Regions from separate parts of the Paenibacillus sp. FSL L8-0641 genome, predicted to be linked through region 4. Evidence: predicted binding sites of a transcription regulator. Region 4 holds the regulator's gene; each other region holds the start of a gene.
The links. Region 4 encodes LexA, which represses DNA repair genes until DNA is damaged. Its sites were predicted from a motif close to CGAACATATGTTCG; they were not measured.

Region 1 (4,755 bases), 460 kb from region 4:
TCTGCTTGTGATCATCAATCTCATTGCTTCAAGCATCCAATTGATAGGCGACCCCTATCAGCCTATGTCCAATTTCAATTTCAATATTATCTTTTTCTGGGTACTTGGGCTTGCCTTTGTACCGGCTGCCTATCTTGCTGTAAGAAAATGTAACGTTTCGGAGACTACATTATTAAGAAAGGTATACACCGCGACGCTGATTCTTTCGTTTTTAGCTATTTCGTTTTTCCTGTATTCCTATAATTTCTATTTTTTCGCATAGATCTACTTAATTTTATCCTTTTTGTAGCATAGATAGCCTCCACGACATATTTCGAGTCGAAACATAGAAAAGGCCGTCAATAGACGGTCTTTTTTGTATTCTCTTCTCTATGAACACTCTTATTCATATTTCATAAACTACTAGTGTAGCAAATATGTCTACAGAAAGAGGGTTAATTCAAATGAAACCAAAGAAAAGTGGAAAAGACGTAGCCCCTGTCATATCCTCCCGCACTTTCTCAATCTCGGGAAATTCAAGAACTGTTTCCAGAGATTTAGTGTTCCGTGTTACAGCAGAGGATACCTTTGCCACAATTCTTTTAGATGATGTATCGATATCCTTATTAAGAACATAAATTACTTCGTATTGTAGGCATTTAGTCGTAAGCTCTCGCAAGAGCAACTTGATGGCGCGAATTGATACACCGTAAGCTTGCCAAAACAAAAACGCCTCCCCGTATGTTAACGGTGAGGCAGAAGGATTAATTCCTTACTGCTCTTTTTGCCTTCTACTAAATACAAATTCGTTATCCGCCGACCACTAGGTTAGCGGGTAAAAGGATACACTGTATACATTCTTAATGACTCTCAGGTTCTGAATAAGCTTGGACTACTTTTTTATGAGTAGTACCTTAGGTTTAAACTGTTCCATCCGTTCCCGCTCCTCACTATGAATTAACAGAACATGGTTATGAAGAAAAATTCGTGATAATATCTATGTCATAGTAAGTAGATATGAATTAATTGTTTGGAGGGATAATTTTGACTAAAATTCACCAAAAGTTGACTGAATTAATTGGAAATACTCCTTTGCTAGCACTGTTGAACTACAGCCAAATCCAAAATATTGAGGCAAACGTGGTAGCTAAGTTGGAATATTTCAATCCGGCTGGTAGCGTTAAGGACCGCATTGGATATGCTATGATTAAAGACGCTGAGGAGAAAGGCTTAATCAATAAAGACTCCGTTATTATCGAACCAACAAGTGGAAATACTGGAATCGGACTTGCATTTGCAGCTGCGGCTCTTGGATATAAACTTATAATTACACTTCCTGAAACGTTTAGTATCGAACGTCGCAAGCTTTTGACTGCGTTCGGTGCTGAGCTTGTGTTAACACCGGGATCCGAGGGGATGAAAGGCGCTATCAAGCGTGCTGAACTATTGGCTGCCGAAACACCAAACTCTTTCATACCACAGCAGTTTAGCAATCCTGCCAATCCAGAAATCCACCGCAAAACTACAGCTGTAGAAATCTGGCATGATACGGATGGCGGTGTAGATATTTTTATTGCGGGCGTAGGTACAGGTGGGACTATTTCGGGCGTTGGCCAGGGATTGAAGGAACGAAAACCTTCTGTAAAAGTGATAGCCGTCGAACCGTTCGATTCACCAGTGCTGTCTGGCGGTACTCCAGGTTCACATCAACTACAAGGACTCGGTGCTGGTTTCATTCCAAATAACTTTAATGAAGAATATGTGGATGAGGTTTTCAAAGTTAAAAACGAAGATGCATTTGAAACTGCACGCCTGCTTGCCAAAACAGAAGGGCTGCTTGTTGGTATTTCTTCTGGGGCTGCGGTTTATGCAGCAACACAAATTGCAAAGCTTCCAGAAAACAAAGGCAAGACGATCGTGGTCATATTACCTGATACAGGTGAGCGTTATTTGTCCACTCCGCTTTTCTCAGACGTAGAATAATAACAAAAGAGGCAGGAATCCAGCTGCCTCTTTTGTTAATTTTCCAAGTACACAAGCAAGAGCGCATAGAATTGTTTCATTAACCTGAATTGATTTCTTTCTTCGCTATCGGTCCATTTTTTGCACAACAAATGGACCGTTAGTGAAGAAAAAGTTACCTTGGTCCAGCGCGATGTTGTTGGAGCTCATCAGGATTTTCTGTAAAAGTAGGCTTCCCCATAGTAGTCTTGTACCAATCTGTATGCCTCTTTCTTTAACTTGATGCGGGTGTAGCGCATCGTCATCAGGAAGTCTTCGATTGCGATATGAGAATTCTGTTTTTTAATTAATCAGCTAAAACACCAGCGTCAAATGCTCCTAGAAAGACTCCGACTGAATTATCGTAAGTAAGGCGGTTGAAAACAGTTCTTGTTTGTTGGATAACGTCAGTAGAATATTTACTCCCCTTAGATTTTTGCTAGATACTTGCTGAAAATATATCCTCCAACTTGATCCAACTAAAATCATCCTCGCCACGAAACAGTTTCACTTCCCTGCGAGCAGTATTTATAGACGTGATTACACCTGTGAGTTCTTCGTCACCGAACGGGCTAAAAACCACTAGTGTTATAGGTTGACGTGTGTTGTAGGACTCTATAAGCGCTTGCTCGATCAACTGGACTTCCTGATCGTCAAGTTCCGGCTTGCCTCTCCGCTGACGGTCTTTCATGAGTTTTAAGTATGCTTCCTTGTGTTCTGGTATGATAATCCTGCTGCTTTCCCATAAGCCGTTACCTTCTAATTTTTTCGACATGTATGTAGCCTCCTGATGTATTATGTAGAAATTATATTCCGAACATACGTTCTAGACAAGGCTTTTTGTATACCGCATCCAAAACTTTTGTCCTAGAAAAATATTCCTAGGTCTGATAGACTAGACGAAAATACAAAATCAGAGGGATAAAATGAAAATTTTGGAGCATTAAAATTGGCTAACCACCGCATATTCACCTGGTTAGATCAAGTTTTGAATAATGATTAAGTTTCTTTCCCTCAAATTCATCTCCTATATTGTTCCATACGATTGTATCGACATTATTCTATGCATCTTTCGAATTGTCATACCGCTAGTCTCCATAAAATAAGTTTTAGACGGACTTTGAAATTGGAACAGTGACAACCAGTACGAGAAAATAATGTCCTAGACTGTCGCTGTTCCATTGAACTAACGTATCCCGTTAGCGGAATAACATATACGAAATTCTGATATTTTTGTACAATAGTCTTAATGTTTGATTTTCCTTGAAGTCTTTTTTAAATAGAAATTGTAGTCTGGTGCAATGTGTAGGTTAGTAATATTACGTTGTCTATACCTACTATGTATTTCTAAAAATTTATATATCTTCCTATTCTATATATCGAATTTGCGTCTAACCTATTTTACCGATTTTGGCGGTAAACCATCTGTTGGCGGGAGTGGTAAAGAAGTCGATAGTAGAGCTTGACCGACCGAATATAAAATACGCCGTCGTTATGCCCCTCGTGAATCTTATCTATCGTTTTATTCTGAATGCGGACATTTGTGCCTCGATTGCATGAAACGACGGTTAATCACAGCAGAAACCGACATCCGCCCTCAAATAAAGGACGCGATGTCGGCTTTAAACTTAACGGCCAAACTCCTTATTAATTATTTTATTGTGAGCAGGCTCCACTTCCGGAGCTACCGAGTTGATGCACGTTACCAAAATATGCTGCCCGCCTAGAGATCCGAAGGCTCTCGATTCAAATCCGAAAGTACCGCCAGCATGCCCCCAGTATGATTGCCCGTCAGCTGTTTTTATTTCATAAATCCCTAGTCCAACTTTACCTATAGGTGAATCTACTGTCGTGAGCATCTGGTCCATCATCTCTTGATTTAGAAGCTTTCCGCCCAACAGCGCACTGAAGAAGGTGGTCAAACCTTTGGTTGTTGAGACTATGTCTCCGGCTGCATTTGCCCATGATTGATTCATCTCTGTTAAATCATACAAATGACCCGATCTGTCCATATTATATCCTGTGGCATGCTTACCTGGAATATCGTGACTATTTTCCATTACAAATGTCCCTGTCATCCCGAGCGGTTCGATCAACCGTTTCCTGATCTGCTCCGCATACGTCTCTCCTGTTACCTTCTGAATAATTTGACCGGCTAGTATAGTATTCATGTTCGAATAGTTCCAGCCCTTCCCTGGCGCATATACAGGCGGCTTTGCTAGTCCCATGCTGATAAGCTCGTCGGACGAATAGTAACGGAATGGATTTTGAGGCAAGGTAATATCTCGAAAATCAAGATCAGTATAGCTCGCAAGCCCGCTTGTATGGTTCAATAACTGACGAATCGTAATTTTGTTGCCGTCATACCCATTACCCTTTATGACCCCCGGCAGCCATTTTTCGACCGAATCATCCAGGTTCAATTTTTTCTCCTGAGCCAACTGCAATACAACGGTAGCAGTGAATGTCTTCGTGATGCTTCCAATACGGAATGAAAAATCCGGCTCCACCGGGCGTGGTACTTCGAAACTGGCTGTACCCGTAGCGTAGGACCAGCGTTCCCCATCCTGTAGCCCGCCTGCCACGACACTTGGAACTCTTTTGTTGGTAACTACTTGATCCATGACGCGTTTGACTTCTTCCCGATGCTTTCTTTTCTTTTCTTTCTCGTTGAGTTCTTTTTTGGTTTTTTTTGCGAATTCCGACGATAAAATATTGTCGGTATTGGCAGCTTTATTGATAGCTTGATAAGTTGCCGTCTGACCCTCTGCGTGG
Region 2 (4,755 bases), 660 kb from region 4:
GCTCTTACGATTGCATCGGAAGACGAATACAAGCTGAATGCGGTGATTGATATTTTGCAGTCTAAAATGGCTAAACGAGGTCTGTCCCTCAAAAATGTGGAGTATGGCAAATTGGAACCCGCTTCTCTAGGTTCAGTGCGTCAGCGTCTTTCGCTGAAGCAGGGAATTGATCAGGATAATGCCAAGAAAATTAACATTCTTATTCGGGACTCCAAGCTAAAAGTTAAAAGTCAGATTCAAGGTGATCAAATCCGGGTGACCGGGAAAAACAGGGATGATTTACAGGCGATCATTCAATTGCTACGTAAAGCTGATTTGCCATTGGAGCTTCAATTTACAAACATGAAATAAAGACGTTTTCCCTCATATATTTTGCAGGAAAAACGTTGCTTGATGTGCGGCAGGTTATTTTGACATGCGTTTTGCGCCATATTATACTTGTAACGAAAATGCAGACAATTCAGGTGTATAGCGCTCGCCGAAAGCGATTTACATAGGGTTGAATTTAATCCGAAAACTGCCATTTGTAATCAAGTACGATAATCAGGGGAGAGTGTGTTGTGAATTTACCCAACAGAATTACAATAACGCGGATTTGCCTTATCCCGGTGATGATGCTGGCTTTGCTGGTGGACTTTGATTTTTATCCGCCACCGATTGAGATCGGAGCTTTCAAGCTGCCGTATAATCAGCTGATTGCGGCTATCATTTTCCTTGTAGCAGCCAGCACGGACGGTCTTGACGGGTATTTGGCACGTAAAAATAATATGGTCACCAATTTGGGCAAGCTGTTGGACCCCCTTGCTGATAAGCTTTTGGTAACCGCCATTTTGGTTTCCTTGGTAGAAATGGGGAAAATTGATTCGTGGATTGTTGTTGTGATTGTTAGCCGTGAGTTTGCGGTTACGGGGCTGCGTCAGATTGCCTTGCTGGATGGGTCTGTGGTTGCTGCAAGCAATTGGGGCAAATTAAAGACGATCATTCAGATTGTTGCTATAGTAGCGCTGCTCATTAATAATTTCCCGTTTGTTTTTCTTGGTATACCGTTTGATTTAATAGCGATATGGGCAGCGGTGTTGATCACCATTTATTCGGGTATTGATTATTTCGTGAAAAATATCCATTTGCTGAGCTCCTCCAAGGTTTAACAGTATAAATTTTATGGAAACAGCAATAGGGACTAAACTTATTGCTGTTTCTTTATATAATTCCCATCATATTCGCAGTACAGGAGGAAGAATTGATGAAAGCTGAAATAATTGCGGTAGGAACAGAGTTATTGCTCGGACAAATAGTGAATACAAATGCTCAATATTTGTCACAAGAGTTGGCTACAATTGGAATCGATGTATATTTTCAGACTGTGGTTGGCGATAACATAGATCGGCTTCAGGAAGCCATAAGAATTGCTCAGAAGCGTGCGGATATTATTTTATTTTCTGGCGGTCTGGGACCGACCCAGGATGATTTGACGAAAGATGCGATAGCGTCTGTATTGGGGCGAAAATTGCACATAGATCGTCTTGCAATGGACAAGCTAGATCAATTTTTTCGTAACCGTGGGGTAGAAATGACCGAAAATAACCGCCGGCAGGCGCTTTCTATTGAAGGTGCTACTCCGCTTGAAAATGAGACAGGGCTAGCTGTGGGCGACGCAATTGCACAGGATGGTAAATTTTATGTAGTTTTGCCTGGACCTCCTAAGGAACTCAAACCGATGTTTGCAAACCAGGCCAAACCTTGGTTGCTTCAGCAGGCATTGAGCGGTGAGGAAATGCCAATTTATTCAAAAATGCTAAAATTTGCAGGGATTGGTGAGTCAGCTCTTGAAACCCGTTTGTTAGATCTGATCCAATCCCAGACAGACCCCACGATTGCTCCTTATGCCAAGGAAGGGGAAGTCACGATCCGTATATCCACCAAGGCGGCCAGCGAAAGTGAAGCATTGATTAAGCTGACGGCTACGGAAGTAGAAATTCAGCAGCGTCTTTCGGAATTTATGTATGCAAGCGAAGATGTTACGCTGGAGAAGGTTATCGTAGATCTAATGGCCAATCGCGGACTCACTGTGAGTGCGGCAGAAAGCTGTACAGGTGGACTGCTGATGGAACACCTCACTTCTATACCTGGCAGTGCTACTATGTTTCAAGGTGGCATCGTGTGCTATTCCAATGAAATGAAGATGAAATTACTCAACGTGCCTTGTGATTATTTAGAGGGGGATCAAGCGCCAGGTGCAGTGAGTAAGGAAGTGGCCCTTGTGCTTGCAGAGCAGGCGAGAATGATCATGGACAGCGATTTTGGACTTTCAGTTACTGGTGTAGCCGGACCTGGGTATTCCGAACGTAAGCCAGTCGGTCTAGTGTATATTGGCATTGCTGAACGCGACAAGGAAACGGAAGTACATGAACTGAGACTGAGTGGTAACCGCGAAACAATCCGACTGCGATCAGTCAAAGCGATTCTGTACAGATTGTGGCGCAGGCTGGTAGAGAACGAGAAACTCTCTTAATCATCTATGTACAGTGTGGGTCGTAGAGTTGTTTTAGATAGATATTCATGATATAATCACCTTATCGGAAGAACCGTTGCAAAGCCTTTTGCCAGCGGTTCTTTTTTTGTTTTAAGAGACAGGTGTAATTACAGAAGAGAGCTGTGTGAATAAAAAAACGAATGTATGTTCGAAAAAATGCTTGGCAAGCGTGTCAAAACAAGGTATTATTAAAGTACAAACAATGAAGGATGTGAGTTTATTGTCAGATCGTCGTGCTGCGCTGGATATGGCGCTCCGTCAAATAGAAAAGCAATTTGGTAAAGGTTCCATTATGAAGTTGGGTGAGTCTACCCACATGCAAGTGGAAACGATCCCCAGTGGTTCGATTGCTTTGGATATTGCGTTAGGAACGGGCGGCTTTCCAAGAGGCCGGGTTATTGAAATATACGGACCGGAATCATCCGGTAAAACGACAGTAGCTCTTCACGCTATCGCAGAGGTGCAAAAAACAGGCGGACAAGCCGCCTTTATCGACGCCGAGCATGCGCTTGATCCGTCGTATGCAAGCAAGCTGGGTGTCAATATTGATGAGTTGTTACTATCGCAACCAGATACAGGAGAGCAGGCGCTTGAGATTGCCGAAGCCCTTGTACGTAGTGGAGCAGTAGACATTGTAGTTGTTGACTCCGTAGCGGCACTTGTGCCGAAGGCAGAGATTGAAGGCGAAATGGGAGATTCCCATGTCGGTCTTCAAGCACGTCTGATGTCGCAGGCATTGCGTAAGCTGTCTGGAGCCATTAACAAATCGAAAACTATTGCTATTTTTATTAACCAGCTACGTGAAAAAGTAGGTGTTATGTTCGGTAACCCTGAAACAACACCAGGTGGACGTGCCTTGAAGTTTTACTCTACGGTACGTTTGGATGTTCGTCGTATTGAAAGTTTGAAAATGGGTAACGACATTGTGGGTAACCGCACACGTATTAAAGTCGTGAAGAATAAAGTTGCCCCTCCATTCCGTCAGGCTGAAGTGGACATTATGTACGGTGAGGGCATTTCCAAAGAAGGTAGCTTGATCGATATCGGTACGGAGCATGACATTGTCGACAAGAGTGGAGCTTGGTATTCCTACGAAGGTGAGCGCCTTGGTCAGGGACGTGAGAATGCGAAGCAATTTTTGAAGGAAAATCCGAACATTGCTAGTACGATCGAGCAAAAAATTCGGGTGGCAAGCAATTTGATTACGACGGTTGCTCCGCCTACAGAAGAAGAGTTGGCACAGCAAGCCAAGGAAGAACAGGAATTGTTGGAGCTTGAATAAAGCTTGGTGAATCCTGATTTGTGAACTGGAGCCAGGGTTATGGCACAATCCGGTTGAATAGCATGATTCTGATGCCCTGCACAGTTGTGCAGGGCATTTTTGCATCAATTAAAGCTGCTTTGTCAGCGGAATCTAACTTTTGCGTAGCAGTTGTCCAAAGACTGCTTTCGTGAATTTCAAAGTGAGGGAAACATATTGCAGTTGGACGATGAAGATGAATATTCTGCGGAAGCAAATAAGCAACAAGAGATTTCTCTTTTTCCGGATCATGAGGAATTGATGATTACTAGGGTAGAGCAGGGACAGGGACGCAAACGTGGACGCTATATCATTCATTTTGGCCCGTATTCATTGTCTGTATTAGAAGATGTAATGATCAAGTACAATATGTTCAAAGGAACGTCATTCGTCAAAAAAGAACTGGAAGATATTGTTCTGGCAGATGAAAAGCAACAGGCCTATGTACTCGCGCTTCGATATTTGGGGCGAAAGCCTCGCACACGTCAGGAAATTGCCCAGCGTTTGGTGCAAAAAGAACTGGATCAGTCTGTTATTGACGAAGTAATGGTCCGACTGGAAAGGGAGCAACTCGTGGATGATGATTTGTACGCCCGCCAATGGGCAAGGCAGCGTATAACTAGCCAACGTAAGGGGAAGATGTGGGTTAGGCAAGAACTCCGTCAGAAAGGCATCTCTAAAGCCTCTATTGGGGAAGCGTTAGGTGAAATCACCGATAATGAGGAGTGGGAGAGTGCTTTGACGATCGGACGTAAGAAATGGAATCAGGTACGTGGTGATATAATGGAGAAAAAAAGGAAAACCTACCCTTTTCTCATGAGACGCGGATATTCGGGGGATATGACACGCCGAGTGGTCAATCATCTCACTGCGGCCGAGCATGACGCTGCTTCAGATGACGAGGAATTGTTGCAGTGGGAGG
Region 3 (4,755 bases), 680 kb from region 4:
CGCCGCATTCAGCAGCACATCCAGGTACGTGAGCATTTGCAAGGACAAGCCATAGTACACTTCATGCAGCTTGAGATCCTTTTGGCTGGACTTGTAATCGATGACACGCAAAAGTAAACCTTTTTCTCCCTCTGCCACATCTACACGGTCGATCCGTCCGACAATTTCCATCACAACACCGTTATCTAACCGGAAGCTTAACGGAGGAAGCTGCTGACCCGGCCCAAAGTCCAACTCCAGCCCAATCGGCTCAAAACTACCTCTTCGCGCATGTTCACCTAAAATCAACGAAGCACGGCTCACGATATCTTTCAATTTGCGCAAAATGTACCCATACCGCTTGGAGCTCATTAGAATCTCGCCTTGCAGACGAGGAGCCAAACGCTCCACTGTACTTTCCGCCTCTTGGCGGCATTCCTCCGTGCTGAGACTGCCCCAGCTGACATTGCGATTACGCAGATTGATCGCCATCTCTCCAAGCGCTGCATGGAATAATTGTCCGATATCCGGGGCCTTCAGGCGATACATTTGACGTTCCTTCAAACGAAGACCATGAGAGGCAAAGTGCGAAAATGGACATGCCACAAAACGTTCCATACGAGATACGCTGGTACGCAGCTTGCTGCCGTACAGACGACGGCTCGTTTCCTTCTGCATTTCGGCATGGTTCTCGTAAAAAAGTGAGGTCAACAGCTGACGCAGCTTGTCTTTCTCACGCCCTTGCTGGCTGGCATACCAGTTATATACCTCCCACCAAGGAGATAAAATGTCACCGCCACGTCGCCATTGTCGTAATTGCGCAATAAGCTGCGGCAAAGCCTCGGACGGATGAGAAGCATACTCCCATTGCGTCGTCCAAGCATCCCCAGGCAAAGGGTATCCAGCCAGTGGGCGTTCGTCCAGACTAGGAAACAATTGCCGCACATGTCGTACTAACTCAGACGGCAACAATGACTTGCCTTCTTCATCAGTCACGGCATAGCTCATCCACAGGCTTCTACCGGCTGAAGTAAGGGCCGTATAAGCGAGAAAACGTTCGTCCAGCAGACGTCTTGTCATATCCGGCGCCAGCTCTACGCCTCGTTCGTTTAATGCCGTACGCTCCTGCTCATTCAGCACACCGTCCTCATGGAACACAGCCGGCATCACACCTTCGTTCATACCTAGCACAAAAGCATGTTGAATACCGGTCACACGTGTACGATCCGTGTTTCCGACTAGAACCTGATCCAGAGCTGGCGGAACAAGTCCCATACGGAATTCAGCCAATCCCGTTTCCAGCACACCCGCAAACAAAGAGGTATCCAGCCTCTCGTCACCCATCATTTCGACGATTTGATCCAGTAGTTCAAGCACTGCATCCCATACCTGACGATGCTCCTTGGCCTGCTCAGGATTTCCTGCTTCCTCTGCCTGATGAATGAAGGCGTCCAGCTTGTGGCCAATTTCTGCATCCTCCAGTAACAGATATACCGCTTCACACTTCTCAAGTGCAGTTCGTGCCTTGCCCACACGTTTCTCAAACGCACGTAAAGGCGTCACGATTACATCCCGACACAGCTCCATCAAATCCAACGTTTCATCCCGCCTACGGTTCCGTTCCTGCTCCTCCAGCTCCAGTGACAAGCTGGGCACAGCCTGCCACGGGCGACCGTCTGTCCAACGGCTACCTTGTATTCCGCAGGCCAGTACATAGTTTTCCAGACGATCCATCTCCTCGCGGCTCACCCGACCATCCAGCGGCAGGAGAAGATCTGTTTTGACCGCACGGAATACATCCTCATATCGCCAGCGTCGCTGCACGATATCCAGTGAAGCCCGAATCAATTCCACTAAGGGATGATGCAATACACTTCTCCGCTGATCCAGAAATACTGGAACCTCATATTGTTTGAATATCGGTTCCACCCATGACTCATAATCTTCAATATGACGCACAAACAGGGCCATCTCCCGATAACGCGCGCCCTCATCTCGGGCTAAACGACGCATTTCGCGTACAGCACCTTCCAACTCAGCGCGGCGATTCGCCGCAGCATACAGTTTTATGCCTTCCGGCTGTTCTTCTGTCCACTGCTCTCGTAGCTGCTGCAGCCGCATCCGTTGTTCCTGATTCCGTAACCCTGTACGATATTCAAAGTTAGCCTCCAAATACGCCAACGCCGGACGCTCCTTAAATCTCGGCGGCGGATCAGGGCGAAGTAATTGTGTCTGCGTCTCTATCATCAGCTCGTCTGCCATTCCTTTGAGCTTTACATACGTAGCCGCCGAAGGATGAAACAAATCCAGCTCATGCGGAAGCTGTCCGCTCTCGTAGCTGCGGTTGCAAGTCAGCGCCACTGTCAACGAAGAGGCATGCAGCATAAGTTGCTCCACCACTTTATATTCATGTGGTGTAAACCTACGGTAGCCATCCATCCAAATGTCTGCTCCACGCACAAGGGAAGACTCTGCAATCTGTTCTGCCAGCATGCGCAGCGTATCTTCACCGTCAATATATTTAAGCGTCAGCTCTCGTTCAAAATCCTCGTAGATTAGACTGATATCTTTGAGCTTGCCGCGCAAAATCGGAGTTGACTCTCCAGCAGCGTTCATTCGCTCCAGTTGCTCGGGTACAGACCGAGTATCATTTCCATACTGCTTTAGCTCCGTGAACAATGTATTCAACCGATCCACAAAGCCGAGCTGGTCTCCCGAATCCTTAAACAAACTCAGTTCATCCTTGCGACGACGAATAATTTTATATAAAAGCATCTTCTTGCCTTCTTCCGTTACAGGCACCAGCGCTGAACCCCCAGTTTCCTGCATAACTAAATAGGCAAGACGGTGAAATCCCATCACTTGGGCGCGCACCGACCCCTGAATACCGTTTCCGGCTTCTGTAAGTAACGCATGCTCAGAAGCAAATGACGATTGCTCCGGTACAAGTAACAGCATAGGCTTACCTAGCGGCTCCTCGCGTAACATAGACGTCATTTCATTGCGGATTAACGTACTTTTACCACTCCCAGAGCGGCCAATCAACAAACGGACCGACATGATGCGGCCTCCTTTCCAACGAACAACATTCTATTAAATAGTATAGCATATCAGGCAAGAGAGAAAAGAACGTACGTTTGCCATGTTGTAGCAATTCTTTCTCCCTCTAAAAAATAAATCAGTCCCGCAGATTGGCTTGGTGCACGCCTTCTCTACAGGACTGATCTATACCTAAAAAGAGTGTATTTTACCTATTTAATCACCAAAAAACGATTGACTTTGACCTTGTATCAAACTTACAGCTGTGTCCGGCTACGTACTTCAAAGATAGCGAATTTCAAATAATGTCCTTCCTCCACACCCAAAATTTGAGGATGGTCCTTACCAGCTGCTCTCCAGTCTACCAGACGGAGGATTTTGCCGGCATCTGCCGCCGCTTCCTTAATGGTGTCCAAAAACAACTCTGGCCGCATATGGAACGAGCAGCTCGCTGTCACCAGATAGCCGCCCTCATTGACAAGCTTCATCCCGTGCAGGTTGATATCTTTATATCCACGTGTAGCTCCTTTGACAGCGTTCTTCGTTTTGGCAAAGGCTGGAGGATCAAGAATAACCACGTCAAAGGTGCGGCCGCCACCTGCTGTCAGCGGCTTGGATGTATCTCCTTTGCCCCCGGCTCGTGCATTGCGTTCCTCTACACCTTTCACCTGATTGCGCAAATATTGAAAAGCATCCTCGACGACAAACTCGACACGTTCCTCAAAACCATTCAGCTTGACATTGTCCCGCGCACTTTCAATCGCATGCTCAGAAATATCAAGACAAGTTACTTTTTTAGCACCATGTTTACATGCATTGAGCGTAAAGCTTCCCGTGTGCGAAAAACATTCCAATACGGTTGCGCCGTCCCAGAATGGGAATTCAACAACCTTACCACTTTTATTCACTGGCTTCGTGACCGTTGTGCCAGCATCCCCTGAGTCCGCAGCTACTTCTTGTAGCGTAATTCCACTACGTGCTCCCCAACCTGTCATCAACGGCGCTATGGCCGCACGATTTTCACGCTGGTCAAAAAAATAACCCGTCTTCTGACCCTCTACGATATCGACCTTGATTTGCAGGCCATTTTCCGTCACCACCACATGACGGGGGCAATCACCGTACAAAGGCCCCTTCGTTTGTTCCAATCCTTCCAGCTCACGGATGGATACATCACTGCGCTCATATATACCAACAGGACCCACTACTTCAACGAGCGCATCCCTGATTTCTTCCCTGCGCCGATCCATGCCAAGCGTTAACAGTTGCACGACCAACACATCACCAAAACGGTCTACAATCAGTCCAGGCAAAAAATCAGCCTCTCCGTACACCAACCGATAAGCGTCTCCCCCGGTCACAAAACGTTCACGGTGCTCCAGACATTTGCGAAAGCGTTGGGCAAAAAAGTTTTGATCCATTGCTTCCAGCGGCTCATAGGACATCACACGTACTGTAATTTGTGAAGCCGGATTATAGTAACCTGTCGCCAAATAACGCCCCTGATGGTTAACGATGCTGACCAAATCGCCTGCCTCTGGGTCACCCTCAATCTTGGCTATTTCGTTTTTAAACACCCAAGGGTGTGCGTGCTCCAGCCTTTTTTTACGGCTGCGTTCTAATATTACTGAAGGCAAAATCCTTCACTCCTATTCTTAAGTTACTCAAAGTCCTTAAAAGTGCGGTGTTCGATGGGGCGCGGCTCCGCGGATCATTTGATCTTACGATCGCTGTTGC
Region 4 (4,755 bases):
TAAGAAAGGTTCCTTACATGTGCTAGCAGTCGGCGTTGCATTTCTTGCCGTCAGTTTTTTGGTAGCTGCTTTCTTTATTGAAATGACACCTTGGCTGATGTCTATTATTCTAGTCTTTGTTTTCGGTGGTCTTTCTTTTATTAAAACAGTAATATCCACTATTGTTTCAAGTAGTTTAAAACAAGAAGAAGCTGGCGCAGGAATGAGCTTGCTTAATTTTATAAGCTTTTTATCAGAAGGAACGGGGATTTCAGTTGTAGGAGGCTTATTGTCAATACGTCTTATTCATCAAAAATTTATACCAATCATTAATTTTCCATCTGCTTATTTATATAGCAATATGTTATTGATTTTTTCAGTGGTCATTATAATTAGCGGGATTTTATCTGTTATTGTATATAAACGTTCAGTTTCAGATTCCTGATAAGAGCAAAAAAGGATTACATGCTGAAAATGATCTCATCCTCACGTTTGAAGTAAGTGAATACTCTAAAAATAAATCAAAAGCTCTGCTAACCTTAATTGGTCGGCAGAGTTTTGTGTGCTGATCAGTTTGATTTTACTAGATACGGGAAAAGTAGCAATGCAAAGTGTGCGTACAAGATGGTATTGTTTTTAAATTCGGCCTTATTACAGAAGGATAGGCTAATTTGAATACTTAAACTTATAATACCAAAAAATCGCTTTCTCATGGGCTGTGGAAAAGTTAGAATATAGCATAGTATCAACTCCGCCGATTACAAAGTTATTTTTAGCATAGAATCGACAAGCTAAAATATTCACATCCTGTGTTTCAAGCATAAGGCCAACAAGATTATTCTGCTTAGCCCACTCGGTTGCTTTACTCAATAAGGCTGCTCCGATTCCCTTGTGTCTCGAGTCTTTAGCAACGGCAATATCCTCAATTAGAGCATAGCCATTCCAATTAGTACAAAGTTTAATTTTCCCAACACAGTCGTTCTCATCATAATATAAAAAAATAGATTTTCCTTGTTCATTAATATAACTGATATCGACGTCATCATCCTCATACTGTTTAAAATATGGTTCGGGAAAACTTTCTTCTATATATGTCCAATTGTTGTTCTCGTATTTAGGTATAATCCTTCCGGACACAATAAAGCCGTTATTCTCATTTGACTTCTTAAAATCCCCCATATTTGAAAGTGACATTTTAATTATCATGGCTTGTCTCCTCCTGGTTTAATTTCTCTATGCACATTATTCTAAAAGAGAACCACGTTTTCCTGTCTGTTAGATTTATAAAAAGTGTAAAATGGTAGCGACTGTTCAACTATGTGTGATATTTTAGATCCCCCTCCGCTTGCTTAAATGATTCATAGCAGTAGTTAGGTGTGCTATTTAACACAAAAAAGCAGGAAGAATTCCTCCCGCTTTTTGCATGGAAACAATTATTAACGTCTGCGTTGTCTATCGTTTACGCTAAACAAATTAACAGCCAGTGCGTTACCTCTTGCACGCGCAGTGGCTCTTTGATTGGAACGGATGTTCAATCTTCTTCTTCTTAAATCACGTCTGCAATGTCTTCTGCTCATAATATCACCTCCCTTCAAGAAATGAAGGTGCGGTTGAATCTTAGTGGCGTTTATGCTTACGCTTGGAAATTTTGATATTCAAGGCATTGGTTGCTAGTGCATTTCCGCTTCCTGTTTTAGCAGCTGCGGCTTGAAAGACTTTAACGACCAGATATCTGTTTTTCCCGATGCGATGCTTATACGTTTTAACTCTATTTCTGATCATCTGCATATCTCCTTTGCTTAGTTCTGCTATATATATATGTCAATTGTGATAGTAATGTATCAGCATAAATCTATTAGAAGCAAAAAGTAGCTAGTACCTATATCCCTAAAGGTTAACAAAAAAACTCATGCGAACCTGTCTTCGCCTTTTCAACTTTACGTTGCAGGAGATTTTACAGGCAGGTCGGCATGAGTCTAATGTGTAGAATAAAGATAATATGCAGTTTGTATGAAAATTATTTACTATTAAGGGTGTTAAGTTTTTTTTCGTAGTACGCCTCTTGGGCAAGAATATGATTCAGTTGTTCTGAGAGCTGTTTATATTCTTGGCTGGCCTCTGGGTAATTATTTCTTTCGGAAATTACAGCTTCAAGTTGCTTTTCTAAATACCTGAAATGGATGAGTATTTGTATGTACTGAATACGATCGTAGGTTGTTATGTGTGATTTCTCTTCTGCATATAAATGATCCATTGTTGGAACTGCACAGCTAACGACGATAAATATCATAACAAACGCTGAAATTATTATTTTTTTCATTTAATTCCTCCTACAGAGCTATGAGTAATTAATATACCATATTTAGCTAAAAGAAAGAAAGATCTATTAGTTTTGCCCACAACAGTATAGCTGTTCAAGATCAGTGGGGGATTATTTGAGACGATGAGGCTGATTTTATAGTAGATACAATAGGAATAGGTTGCTAAAAGGAAAGAATAGTTGTGAGATACATAATAAGCATAATAACAATACAAAACCGGCTTGCCCTAGGCAGCCGGTTTTGTATTAGGGGATAGAATAACGGGGAAGAAAGAACGAGAAATCAGTGGAAGTCCCGGAAGAGTCCTACAACTTTGCCCAAAATACTGACGTGTGTCAGACGAAGCGGTTCAAAGGCTGGATTTTCAGGTTGAAGCCGGATATGATCTTTTTCTTTGTAGAAGGTTTTAACTGTAGCTTCGTCTTCATCTGTCATAGCTACAACAATATCGCCATTATCAGCGGTCTGCTGCTGACGTACGATTACATAGTCTCCGTTAGCAATCCCAGCCTCAATCATGCTTTCGCCTACAACAGATAACATGAATATTTTATCCTCACCAACAAAGTGTTGGGGAAGAGGAAAGTAATCTTCAATATTTTCTGTCGCCGTAATAGGAAGACCAGCGGTTACTTTGCCGACGACGGGGACACGACTAATGGAGTAATTAATCAAGTTGCTGTTATCCGATTCGTCTTGACCGAGTAACTCAATAGCCCGTGGTTTTGTAGGATCGCGGCGAATGAGTCCTTTTTTCTCTAAGCGATCCAAATGACCGTGAACCGTAGAACTGGAGGCCAATCCGACAGCCTCGCCTATTTCGCGTACAGAAGGGGGGTATCCCTTTAGACGCACTTCATTGCGGATAAATTCAAGAATGGCCTGCTGGCGGCTCGAAATCTTAGACATACCGTATCAACCCCATTTAGTAACGTTTGGGAAAATTATAGCATAGAACCTCCGTTCGTACAAACATAAGTTCTAAATAATACCTAAAAAAATTGCGAACTTTTGTTCTCTTTTCTATTGAACAAAACAAACGTTCGTGTTATATTGTGAAAACATAAGAACAAACGTTTGGAGGACACAACCATGATGAAATATAGCACCTATCAAAGTATTTTTCCAATGAATATAGAAAATTTACAGGAGACCCGAAAAGAGGGTAGGGCGCGTTTTATGCAGATTATTACCCATACTCTTTTACTTAAGCTTCTTATTATAGTGATTGTTGCTTGGATTGCAGGAGCAGGTGTACTTACGGTTTTCGCGGCTCCTTCAGCTTCCAAGGAAGAAGTGACTAAACTGACAGTACAACCTGGGGATACGTTGTGGCAGATTGCCGCGAATCATAAACCGGAACGAATGGATACACGAGTATATATAGAAGGAATTGTGCGGATTAACGGTTTAGAGGATCGGGGAGTGCAGGCAGGTCAGGTACTCAAGCTTCCTGACTTATGATCTATAGACTATTAGAGCTTGTCAGGGAGCGTAATGCGGGAGCCTTGACAAGCTCTTTTCTACATGTCAAAGTGTATTATATCTTTGCTTTTATGGAGGGGACACAATTTGGATATAGACAGCTTGGTACAGCGCATTAATGAATTAGCGCGCAAAGCAAAATCCGAGGGATTAACAGAAGAGGAAACCACAGAACGTGCCAATCTTCGGGAAATTTATTTAGGTAACATTCGCCGTAATTTTCGGCAGCAGCTAGAAACGATTGAATTTGTGGACGATGATACATCGAAGGGAAATGACGGGCTGAAGCATTAATGTTGTTAAAGCGCCCAAGCCTGCAATTTGCCTTTTGTTTTAGGTACCTCTCATGGTATCTATATAGATCAGCTTTGAGGCAATTGTTTTAATGTAATATATCTGGGAAGGAATTGAGAGATGGCCCGATCATTTGAAAGAAAAGTACGCAAAAACACAGCGCATTTAAATAAATCGCGCAAAAAGCAAGGTATTCAAACCATTAGCGGCGCAGGTTCTGCAATGGATATTTTTCGTGGCCGTAATATTACTGTGCCAATTATGCTGGCTGGTCTTTCTGTATTGTACATGCTTATGAGTTACTTTTTGACTAAGACCGGTATGCGAGGGATGGATTGGCTTGTATTCGGCCTGTACTTGATGCTGGCTGTTATCTTTTTTATCCGTCGTCCTTATCTGAAAGTGGGAAAGGATACTCTCTATATGCTGAAAGGTGGTAGAGAACGTCCAATGACGGCAGGGGACATGAAAGCCATCAAGATTGAAAAGGGTTACGTAACCGTTGAAAGAAAAGGTAAGGGTGGTAATTTTATTTTCACAAAATCATTAGGTCGCTATGACACGGATGCCATTGCAGAGCGACTTGAGAAGTTTGCGCTATCCAATCAGATACAGGTTGACAAGAAATAACTGATTTAGCCTGTAGCTCTGTAACAAAGGCCGTATGATGTTATTT

Region 1: the regulator LexA is predicted to act here: its motif matches at 2,795-2,808, upstream of MKY16_RS15145 (YolD-like family protein).
Region 2: the regulator LexA is predicted to act here: its motif matches at 2,671-2,684, upstream of recA (recombinase RecA).
Region 3: the regulator LexA is predicted to act here: its motif matches at 3,106-3,119, upstream of addB (helicase-exonuclease AddAB subunit AddB).

The regions. Positions count from the first base shown of each region.
Region 1 covers NZ_JBBOUW010000001.1:3,383,737-3,388,491, forward strand. The annotation lists gene MKY16_RS15130 (serine hydrolase domain-containing protein) at 1-262, shown strand, start outside; gene MKY16_RS15135 (hypothetical protein) at 440-706, opposite strand; gene cysK (cysteine synthase A) at 1,024-1,962, shown strand; gene MKY16_RS15145 (YolD-like family protein) at 2,420-2,755, opposite strand; gene MKY16_RS15150 (serine hydrolase domain-containing protein) at 3,609-4,755, opposite strand, start outside.
Region 2 covers NZ_JBBOUW010000001.1:2,259,079-2,263,833, forward strand. The annotation lists gene MKY16_RS10325 (YajQ family cyclic di-GMP-binding protein) at 1-351, shown strand, start outside; gene pgsA (CDP-diacylglycerol--glycerol-3-phosphate 3-phosphatidyltransferase) at 561-1,148, shown strand; gene MKY16_RS10335 (competence/damage-inducible protein A) at 1,244-2,512, shown strand; gene recA (recombinase RecA) at 2,754-3,815, shown strand; gene MKY16_RS10345 (regulatory protein RecX) at 4,011-4,755, shown strand, end outside.
Region 3 covers NZ_JBBOUW010000001.1:3,595,807-3,600,561, forward strand. The annotation lists gene addB (helicase-exonuclease AddAB subunit AddB) at 1-3,039, opposite strand, end outside; gene MKY16_RS16240 (class I SAM-dependent rRNA methyltransferase) at 3,276-4,655, opposite strand.
Region 4 covers NZ_JBBOUW010000001.1:2,919,229-2,923,983, reverse strand. The annotation lists partial or broken gene tet (Tet(L)/Tet(K)/Tet(45) family tetracycline efflux MFS transporter) at 1-424, shown strand, start outside; gene MKY16_RS12960 (GNAT family N-acetyltransferase) at 646-1,185, opposite strand; gene MKY16_RS12955 (hypothetical protein) at 1,416-1,556, opposite strand; gene MKY16_RS12950 (hypothetical protein) at 1,597-1,761, opposite strand; gene MKY16_RS12945 (hypothetical protein) at 1,997-2,299, opposite strand; gene lexA (transcriptional repressor LexA) at 2,583-3,209, opposite strand; gene MKY16_RS12935 (LysM peptidoglycan-binding domain-containing protein) at 3,396-3,764, shown strand; gene MKY16_RS12930 (DUF896 domain-containing protein) at 3,873-4,079, shown strand; gene MKY16_RS12925 (hypothetical protein) at 4,200-4,709, shown strand.